2 regions of the Marinobacterium sp. NO-S09 genome follow, and region 1 is predicted to be linked to the other one. Evidence: predicted binding sites of a transcription regulator. Region 1 holds the regulator's gene; the other holds the start of a gene.
The links. Region 1 encodes LexA, which represses DNA repair genes until DNA is damaged. Its sites were predicted from a motif close to TACTGTNTANNTANACAGTA; they were not measured.
Positions count from the first base shown of each region.

Region 2: umuD (translesion error-prone DNA polymerase V autoproteolytic subunit) is a predicted target of LexA. The motif match lies at 3,482-3,501, and genes of this name have one in related genera.

Region 1 covers NZ_CP168954.1:2,705,470-2,710,325, forward strand. Annotated here, with positions in the region: gene dinG (ATP-dependent DNA helicase DinG) at 1-1,733, opposite strand, end outside; gene lexA (transcriptional repressor LexA) at 1,856-2,461, shown strand; gene O3C79_RS12585 (cell division inhibitor SulA) at 2,477-2,881, shown strand; gene O3C79_RS12590 (DUF6586 family protein) at 2,890-3,417, opposite strand; gene topA (type I DNA topoisomerase) at 3,451-4,856, opposite strand, start outside.
Region 2 covers NZ_CP168954.1:2,550,927-2,555,782, forward strand. Annotated here, with positions in the region: gene O3C79_RS11820 (heavy-metal-associated domain-containing protein) at 37-240, shown strand; gene cueR (Cu(I)-responsive transcriptional regulator) at 361-819, opposite strand; gene O3C79_RS11830 (heavy metal translocating P-type ATPase) at 864-3,338, opposite strand; gene umuD (translesion error-prone DNA polymerase V autoproteolytic subunit) at 3,517-3,954, shown strand; gene umuC (translesion error-prone DNA polymerase V subunit UmuC) at 3,951-4,856, shown strand, end outside.

The DNA.
Region 1 (4,856 bases):
TGCTTGCTGTAATCCCCCTGCGCCAACAACCGGTCCTTGATCGATTGGTTCAGGCCATCAAGAACGGCACGCATCTGACGCCAGGAGCTGAACAGCACCAACGCCGCTTTCGCCTTCTCCAGCTCGGCATTCAACAGGCGCAACACCTCTTCGGTATGCGCCTCGGGATCACCGGGGTCAGCCGTCATTTGAGGCACTTCGAGCACCCCATTGGCAGCATAATCAAATGGGCTTTCCAGCCTTACGGCAGTAGTCTCGCGCGGAATACCCAAAGACGCGAACATGGCATCAAAGCGCCCTAACGCCGTCAAGGTAGCAGAGGTTAATACGGCGGCATGACAGTGGCGCCACAGATGCTCCTGCAGGGTGTCTGCTGCGGACACGGGTGCACTGCGCATTTCAAGATCGTGCCCGGTCGGCGTTTCAACGCGATTAATCCAGCGGGCCGTTGGCGATTTACCTTCAGGATCAGGTCGGCTGTAACTTTGCGCCAGCCAGCCTACCTGCTGAACACGTCCCCAGAGCACACCCAGCTGCGGGAACCAGCGCTCTGCAGCCGCACGCGGAATTTCACCAATCCCGCCTTCCAGAGCTTCCTTGAGCACATCGACAATTCGTTCAATGTGCTGCTGCGCCTGCTCGGCAGCACTGGACAGCAAGACAGAGGGCTCAAGCAGCGGCTCTGGCTGCTTGCCCTCCGGGAAACGATATCGATCACCGTCGTGCGACTCCATCATCGGACGCAACAACAGATCAAGCTGCTCCAGAGCCATATCCATATTCTGGAATGGGCGATGCAGTCGCTCCGCAGGGTCTGCCAACTGGATGGCAGAGCCGGTATCCAGCAGCATCTGGGCCAGCTGCTTTTCAGCAGAAGCGATCATCTTCTGGGACGAGCCCAGACGTGCCGAAAAGGCAAAATGACTGCTGGCCTTATCGGCAAGGTGATGACCCTCGTCGAAAATATAAATGGTATTGTCAGGCTCCGGCAGGATAGCACCACCGCCCAGCGCCAGATCCGCCAGCACCAGATCGTGGTTGGCAACGACCACATCAACCTCTTCCAGACGATCTCGGGCACGATAGAAAGGACAGGCACTGAAGTTAAGGCACCGCCGATTGCTGCACTGAAGATGGTCACTGGTCAAGGGCTGCCAGATCTGGTCATCCATTTCGGACTCCAGCGCATCGCGGTCGCCATCCCAGTTACCCGCAGCATAGGCATCCATCATGGCCTGGTACTGCTGCACCACTTCATCGGGAAGTTTGTCCGCCTGTTCATCTTCATAGAGGGCAATTTGCCCCAGCACACCCTGCTGCTCCAGATGCTGCTCGACCTTATTCAGACACAGGTAACGACCGCGCCCCTTGGCCAACTGATAATTCATGGCAAGGCCCGCATGGGCTTCAACTTCGGGCAAATCCTTGTTGATCAACTGCTCCTGAAGCGCAACTGTGGCCGTTGAGAGCACCAGTTTACGTCCGGTAGCACGGGCAAGTGGCACGGCCGCCAACAGGTAGGAAATCGTTTTACCGGTACCAGTCCCTGCTTCAACCACCGCAATCTTGTCCTTCCAGGCAGCGCCTTGCTCGCCGCCTTGATCAGCCTGAGCCAGCACCTTGGCGACGGTTGCGATCATCTGCTTTTGAGCCGGACGCGCCCTGAGCCCACGACTCTTCAGAAAGCGGCTGTAAGCGCCCTGAATCTCTTTTTTCTGCGCTTCACTCAGCACGTCCAATCCTCATATTCAATCCGCGCGCATTCTAACAACATACTGGATATTTAAACAGATAGGACTTGACCCAGTACTTTTACTGTATAAAATCACAGTAAATCGATTGAGTAACGGCCGCCATGAAACTGACAAAACGACAAACAGAAGTACTGGACTGTATACGCCACTACATCGACACCACCGGATACCCGCCTACACGTGCTGATATTGCCCGTGAGCTGGGCTTCCGCTCTGCCAACGCCGCAGAAGAACACCTGAAGGCACTGGCACGCAAGGGTGCCATCGAGCTCACCAAAGGGACCTCGCGCGGCATTCGCCTGCCGGAACCGGAGAACAAGGATGAAGGCTTGCCGGTGATCGGCCAGGTCGCCGCCGGTGAACCCATTCTGGCTCAGCAGCATGTCGAGGACCATTGCACCATCTCGGCGGACTTCTTCCGCCCTCGCGCAGATTACCTGCTGCGAGTAAAGGGTATGAGCATGAAGAACATCGGCATACTTGATGGTGACCTGCTGGCCGTTCATCAAACACGTGATGCCCGGGATGGGCAGATTGTAGTCGCAAGGATTGGCGACGAGGTGACAGTCAAGCGCTTCAAGCGCGATGACGACAAAGTATATCTCATTGCCGAGAACGAAGAATTCGCCCCGATTGAAGTCGATTTGACGGCTGAAGAGCTGGTCATCGAAGGCTTGGGTGTCGGCGTTATTCGGCAGGGCCAATAATCAGAGGGCACAACCATGCCAGCCATCGACTACCGCTACGCTGAACAATCACAAACCGCTGCGACAAAGACCTGCAACATCACCGAGATACTGCTCCACAACAGCACCATCTCGTTGCAACCCGTACTGCTGCCCATGATTGCCCAGTTAAGCCGTCAGGATCGATGGCTGACGCTGATCAATCCGCCATCCAACCTGAACCGGGATCTACTGCAACAGGGCGGTGCCTGTATCGAGCAGATTCTGGTATTACATACCCGTGATGATGAAACATCACGGCTTTTGACAAGCCGCGCCCTGGCAGCGGGCACATCGCACACGGTCATTTGCTGGGCCAATGCCGACCAGACCACCGATATCAACCAACTCAACCAGGACGCCCAGCTGGGCAACAGCCTGGGTATCCTGGTGAAAGGCTGACCAACGCCCTACCACTCCTGCATATTGGCCCGGAGACGCTCGATCAGACCGCGGAATTCATCCAGCCAGGCATTGAATTCCGTCAGCATATCCTGATCTTCGGCGTGATCCGGGTTGATTTGCAGCACATGAATTTCAGAAAGGCTTGCACCCGCAGCAGCCTGCTGTGGCTTTCCGTTGGTAGCAGACCAGCAGGCATCATAAGCCGACAGCATTTTGTGCAGCCAGCTTTGCGAATTCCCTTCCAGCTGTTCAAGTTCTGTCGCCTCAGGAGACTCCTGACCAGTTTTTTCCAGCTCTACCTGAAGATCGGCAAAGCGGGAGACAGAATCCACTCTCAGAGCGTAGTTTTCGGCAATTTCGCGCAGTAGCGAGGCATAACCACTGGCGAGGAAAAACAGGATCGATTCGTGATATGACTCGATGCGGGCATGCTTGCTCCACTGTGAAGCCTCCTGAGCCTGAACCAGCGCCTTGATATGCAGGCGTGCAAAATTCAGTTTCTGGTTGGTTCTGACCGCATAAACATCACTCATTAGTTTGCCTCTCGATTCCCTGTTGAACCGGGCTCAACGCTTGCGCCCGGTCTCTTCATGCCAACTGCCTTCCCGGTAGAAAGCCTTCCATCCGGTAGCCTTGCCTTCCACTTCAGACATTACATACTGCTCTTTGGTCTTGCGGCTGTAGCGAATAACGGCCGGATTACCATCAGGATCCTTCTGCGGCGCACGCATCAAGTACTCGTACTTGGGATCGATTTCATCACGATGCGGCACAATTTCGGACACCAGCGGAGCCCGTGTCTCGCGGTTTTTCGGGAACTGGCTGGCCGCCAGGAACAAACCGCTGGCCCCATCACGCAGAACATAGGTGTCTTCCACTTTCTGACACTGCAATTCCGGCATGGGTACCGGATCCATTTTGGGTGGTGCCGGCTCGCCGTTCTTCAGCAACTTGCGGGTGTTTTTACACTCACTGTTGGTACAGCCAAAGAATTTACCAAATCGCCCTGTCTTCAACTGCATCTCGGCGCCACACTTGTCGCACTCGATGCTCGGGCCATCATACCCTTTGATCTTGTAGCTGCCATGCTCTACCTCAAAGCCAGAGCAATCCGGGTTGTTACCGCACACATGGAGCTTGCGTTTTTCATCGATCAGGTAGGAATCCATCGCTGCATCACAGATTTTGCAGCGGTGCTTGTTGCGCAGAATACGGGATTCTTCCTCGTCATCGCCGTCAACACTTACCACCTCATCACCCGGCACCAGGTTGATGGTGCACTTGCAACGCTCTTTAGGTGGCAGGTTGTAACCCGAGCAGCCCAGGAACACGCCAGTACTGGCAGTACGGATCATCATGGGACGCCCACACTCCGGGCACTCGATATCTGTCTCGGTCGGCGTATTGGGCCGCATGCCATGTTCGGCACCCTGAGCATCGCCCAGTTTGTCTGTAAAACCGCTGTAGAACTGGTTTAACAGCTGTTTCCAGTCGACACTGCCTTCGGCCACTTCATCCAGCTTTTGCTCCATGCGCGCTGTAAAGCTGTAGTCCATCAGGTCGGTGAAGTTTTCATTCAGACGCTCGGTGACAATGTCACCCATCTTGCAGGCATAGAAACGACGCCCCTGAACCTCGACATAACCACGATCCTGAATCGTGGAAATGATGGAGGCATAGGTGGAAGGACGGCCGATACCTCGTTTTTCCAGCTCCTTGACCAGGCTGGCTTCAGAATAGCGCGGTGCAGGCTTGGTGAAATGCTGTTTCGGTTCCAGCTCCTTGAGCGTGAGAACCTCACCCTGACTGACGTCCGGCAGGATCACATCTTCATCACTGCGGCTCTTGGGCGGCAGCACACGGGTATAACCGTCAAAGCGCAGAATACGCCCTTTGGTGGTCAACTCGTAATCACCACGCTGAACGTGGATACGGGTACTCGTATAGCGCGCCGGTGTCATCTGGCACGCCA
Region 2 (4,856 bases), 150 kb from region 1:
TCGTCTTAGTCATTCAATCCCCAAAGGAGGTTAACAATGCACCATCTCAAGGTTACCGGCATGTCCTGCGGCCACTGCGTGTCTGCTATCGAAAAAGCCGTCAAGGCACTGGATTCTCAAGCCGAGGTGTCCGCTGATGTGGCTACTGGCGAAGTGACCGTCAAAAGCGAAACCGAGTTTGCGGCGATCAGTGATGCCATTCGAGAAGCCGGCTACGAAAACCAGGCAACCAATGCCTGAGGGCCACGCCTGAGACCCGCTTCCGCCAAGGCTGCCCCAAGCATCTGCGCCCGGGACAGCCTTTTGTATTCCTGACAATCCTTTTTCAGCTCCTGTCACGCCTTTCCCTAGTATTACGAGTCAATCCTCCGGCTTATCCTTGTTGCTGCCGCACCCGGAACCGGCCGTTTCATCACCCTTCTCGCTTCCCCATCCTTCAGAGAGTTCGTTGATTATCGGACAGTCGGGTCGAGAATCCCCCTGACAGTTGCCTGCCAGGTGGGACAGTGTCTCGCTCATTTCCATCAACTGTTGCGCCTTGCGCTCCAGTTCGGCCACATGCTCAAGAGCGATGCGTTTGACGTCGGCACTGGCTCGGTCACGATCCTGCCACAGCGCCAGCAGCTCAGACATCTGGTCAACCGAGAAGCCCAGGTCCCGTGCACGCCGGATAAAGCGCAGGCGGTGTACATCCTTGTCCGAATAATCCCGATAGCCGGCTGCGGTCCGGGATACCTCGGGAATCAGCTCAATCGATTCGTAATAGCGAATCATTTTCGCCGACACACCGGATGCTTCAGACGCCTTACCTATATTCATGTTGCCCCCTTGCGTATACGATCAATTTCCAACCATCTTTGGCCTCAAGCTGCCTGAGTCGGCGCCTTGAAACGGCGCAGCCTGAGCGCATTGGTCAGCACAAAGACTGACGACAGCGCCATCGCTGCAGCAGCAAAGATGGGTGACAACAGCAGGCCAAAGGCCGGATAGAGCGCCCCTGCTGCCAGCGGAATGAGCGCCGTGTTATAGGCAAAGGCCCAGAACAGGTTCTGCTTGATATTGCGGATGGTTTCCTGTGACAGCGCAATGGCGCTGGGGATACCGCCCAGACTGCCGGACATGAGCACCACATCCGCCGCCTCGATGGCCACATCAGTCCCTGTGCCTATGGCCATACCGACATCCGCCGCCGCCAGTGCCGGCGCATCGTTGATGCCATCACCGACAAAAGCCAACTTGCCATGTTGGGATTTGAGCGTATTCACCGCATCCACCTTTCCTTCCGGAAGCACTTCAGACACAACGTCATCAATGCCCAGCTGCTTGGCAATGGCTTCTGCTGTACGGCGGTTGTCACCGGTAATCATCGCCACCTTCAACCCCAGGCGGTGCAGTGCCTTGATTGCCTCAGGTGTAGATTCCTTGATCGGGTCAGCGACTGCCACAATCGCTGCCAGTTTGCCGTCAATCGCGGCATACAGCGGTGATTTACCTTCATCACCCAGGCGTTCCGCCACATCAGAAAAGGTCGCTACATCCAGGCCCAGCTTTTTCATGTAGCGGTCGGCACCGATATCCACTGACACGCCGTCAGCCTGTGCCTTGACACCAAAACCGGTCACGGATTCAAAGCTATCAACCTTCGGCAGCGACAGCCCCTCACTTTCAGCCGCCTCGGTAATCGCACGTCCGATGGGGTGCTCCGAGCGGGATTCCACGGCGGCAATCTTCGCCAAGACATCGCTGCGTTCAAAGCCCTCCGCCACTTCCAGGTCCGTCAGTGCCGGCTTGCCCTCGGTCAGCGTACCCGTCTTGTCGAGCGCGACGACTTTGGCATCTTTCAGCAGCTGGAGCGCTTCACCCTTGCGGAACAACACACCCATTTCAGCACCACGCCCGGTGCCCACCATGATCGAGGTCGGAGTGGCCAGCCCCATGGCACAGGGGCAGGCGATAATCAGAACCGCCACCGCATTCACCAGTGCCAGACTCAAGGCCGGCTCCGGCCCCGCGAAAAACCACACCAGGAAGGTGAGCAGTGCCGCCGTCATCACCGCCGGTACAAACCACATGGTGACCTTGTCCACCAACCCCTGGATGGGCAACTTCGAGCCCTGAGCCTCTTCAACCATGCGAATAATCTGGGCCAGCACGGTTGTGCCGCCAACAGCGGTCGCCTTGAAAGTCAGCGCGCCTTTCTGGTTGACGGTGCCGCCTACAACTTCGCTTCCCGTCGCTTTCGCCACGGGCACGGGTTCGCCAGTGATCATCGACTCGTCGACATAGCTGTCGCCATCGGTCACCTCACCGTCCACCGGGATGCGCTCACCGGGACGCACTTCGACCAGATCGCCAGGCTGCACCTCCCCGATGCCAATTTCAACGGCTTTGCCATCACGAATAACGCGAGCTGTTTTGGCCTGCAGCCCTACCAGACGCTTGATCGCCTGTGAGGTGCGGCCCTTTGCCCGCGCCTCGAAGAATCGCCCCAGCAAAATCAGGGTGACGATCACAGCAGCCGCTTCGAAATAGACATTGGCGGTCCCTTCCGGCAGCAACCCGGCAAAAAAGGTCGCAATAACCGAATACCCCCAGGCAGCGGAGGTGCCCAGCACCACCAGCGAGTTCATATCCGGTGCGCCCCTCAACAATGCCGGTATGCCCTTGCTGAAAAAGCGTCGCCCAGGCCCGAACAGCACCAGTGTTGCCAGTACAAATTGAATGTACCAGCTCAACTGCATGCCAATCGTATCGGCAATCAGGCCGTGCATGCCGGGAATCACGTGGGATCCCATTTCGATAACAAAGACCGGCAGCGACAGCACTGCCGCAATCGTCAGATCACGCTTAAGCCCGGCCAATTCGGCATCTTTCTTGTCGTCGCCTTCTTCAGCCTCGGCACCGGTTCGATCCACTTCACTGGCGCTGTAGCCGGCATCGGCCACGGCCGCGATCAGAGTTTCTGCAGGCAGATTACTGCGAATACTGGCGCGCTCGGTGGCCAGGTTGACGTTCGCTTCCACCACACCGGGCACCGCTTGCAAGGCACGCTCTACCCGGCCAACGCAGGAAGCACAGCTCATGCCTTCAACCGATAGCTCGGTCGTGGTCGCTGGCACGGTATAACCTGTTTTCTCCACCGCTTCGATCAGTGCCCCTGCATCCAGCTGGTCATCGCCGCGTATATCGGCACGCTCGGTCGCCAGATTGACGGCAACCTCTTCCACATGCTCAACCTTCTTCAGTGCGGTTTCTACGCGTCCAACACAGGAAGCGCAGCTCATTCCCTCAATCGGCAGGCTTATCGACGACTGTTTCTGTTGTGTCTCGGTATCCATCAGCTGCCTCCTTACAAGCATCTCATGATGATATTGCTTGACTATAAACCTTCCCACAATGGGAAGGTCAAGCAGGATAACGAGCTGCCCTGAATCAATTCGCCACAGCCCTGGTATGGCCATCCGCCCGAGAAAGACTATAATACTGTTTATTTATACAGTATTTGAGTATCTATCGATGAACGCGGTTATTCTGGCGCGTGCCAGCACGCACACATCCCTGTCCATACCGCTCTTTATGGAGCGGGTACAGGCCGGCTTCCCTTCCCCGGCGCAGGACTATGTTGAGCAGACACTGGATTTGAACGACCTGTGCATCCACCACCCGGCCGCCACCTATTTCGTGCGCGCCGAGGGCGACTCAATGATTGAGGTTGGCATCTTCAGCGGCGACATCCTGGTAGTGGATTCTTCCCTGTCACCCCGGCACGGCGATATCGTGATCGCCAGCCTGAATGGTGAATTCACCGTCAAACAGCTGGAACTCAAGCCCCATACGCGCCTGCTACCCCGTAATCCGGCCTATCGCCCTATCCGTTTGCCCGAGGATTGCGAGCTGGATGTCTTTGGCGTGGTCACCAATGTGATTCATTCGCTGCGCAGGCCGGACCGATGAACCCGGTATTCGCTCTGGTGGACTGCAACAATTTCTATACCGCATGTGAGCGGCGCTTTCGGCCAGACCTGGCAAGCGTACCCATCGTGGTACTGTCCAATAACGACGGCTGTATTATTTCCCGCTCCGCCGAAGCCAAGGCGATGGGTATCAAGATGGGCGTCCCCTTTTATCAGATCGAGCCTTACCTGACACAACAGGGCGTGGCCGTGTTTTCCTCCAACTACGCGCTCTATGCCGATATGTCGGCACGAGTGATGAGTATCCTGGAACAGGAATCCCCACGCGTAGAGATCTATTCCATTGATGAAGCCTTTCTCGATCTCAGTGGTATGGAGTCGGTGGCAACGCTGGCGGACTTCGGTCGCCATATTCGCACCACCGTACAACAATGGACCGGCATTACCGTCTGTGTCGGCATAGCGCCAAGCAAGACACTGTCCAAACTGGCTAACCATGCTGCCAAGCGCTACCCCGCCACCGGTGGCGTGGTCGACCTGACCAGCCCGGAACGCCAGCGACGCCTGCTGCAATTGGTCCCGGTCGATGAGGTCTGGGGCGTCGGCAGACGGCTGAGCAAACGGCTATACAAAGATGGCATCAAGACCGCACTGGACCTGGCCTGCTGCAACCCCAAAACCATCCGCCAGCAATACTCGGTCGTGCTGGAGCGCACAGTGCGCGAGCTCAATGGCGAATCCTGCCTGTCACTGGAGGATGTAACGCCCACCAAACAACAGATCATCTGCAGCCGATCCTTTGGTGAACGTATTACCTGCTTCCAATCCATGCGCGAAGCCGTCTGTGAATACACGGTCAGGGCCGCCGAAAAACTGCGCGAAGAAGGCCAAACAGCCAAGCGCATCAACCTGTTTATGCGCACCAACCGGCATAACCCCGCA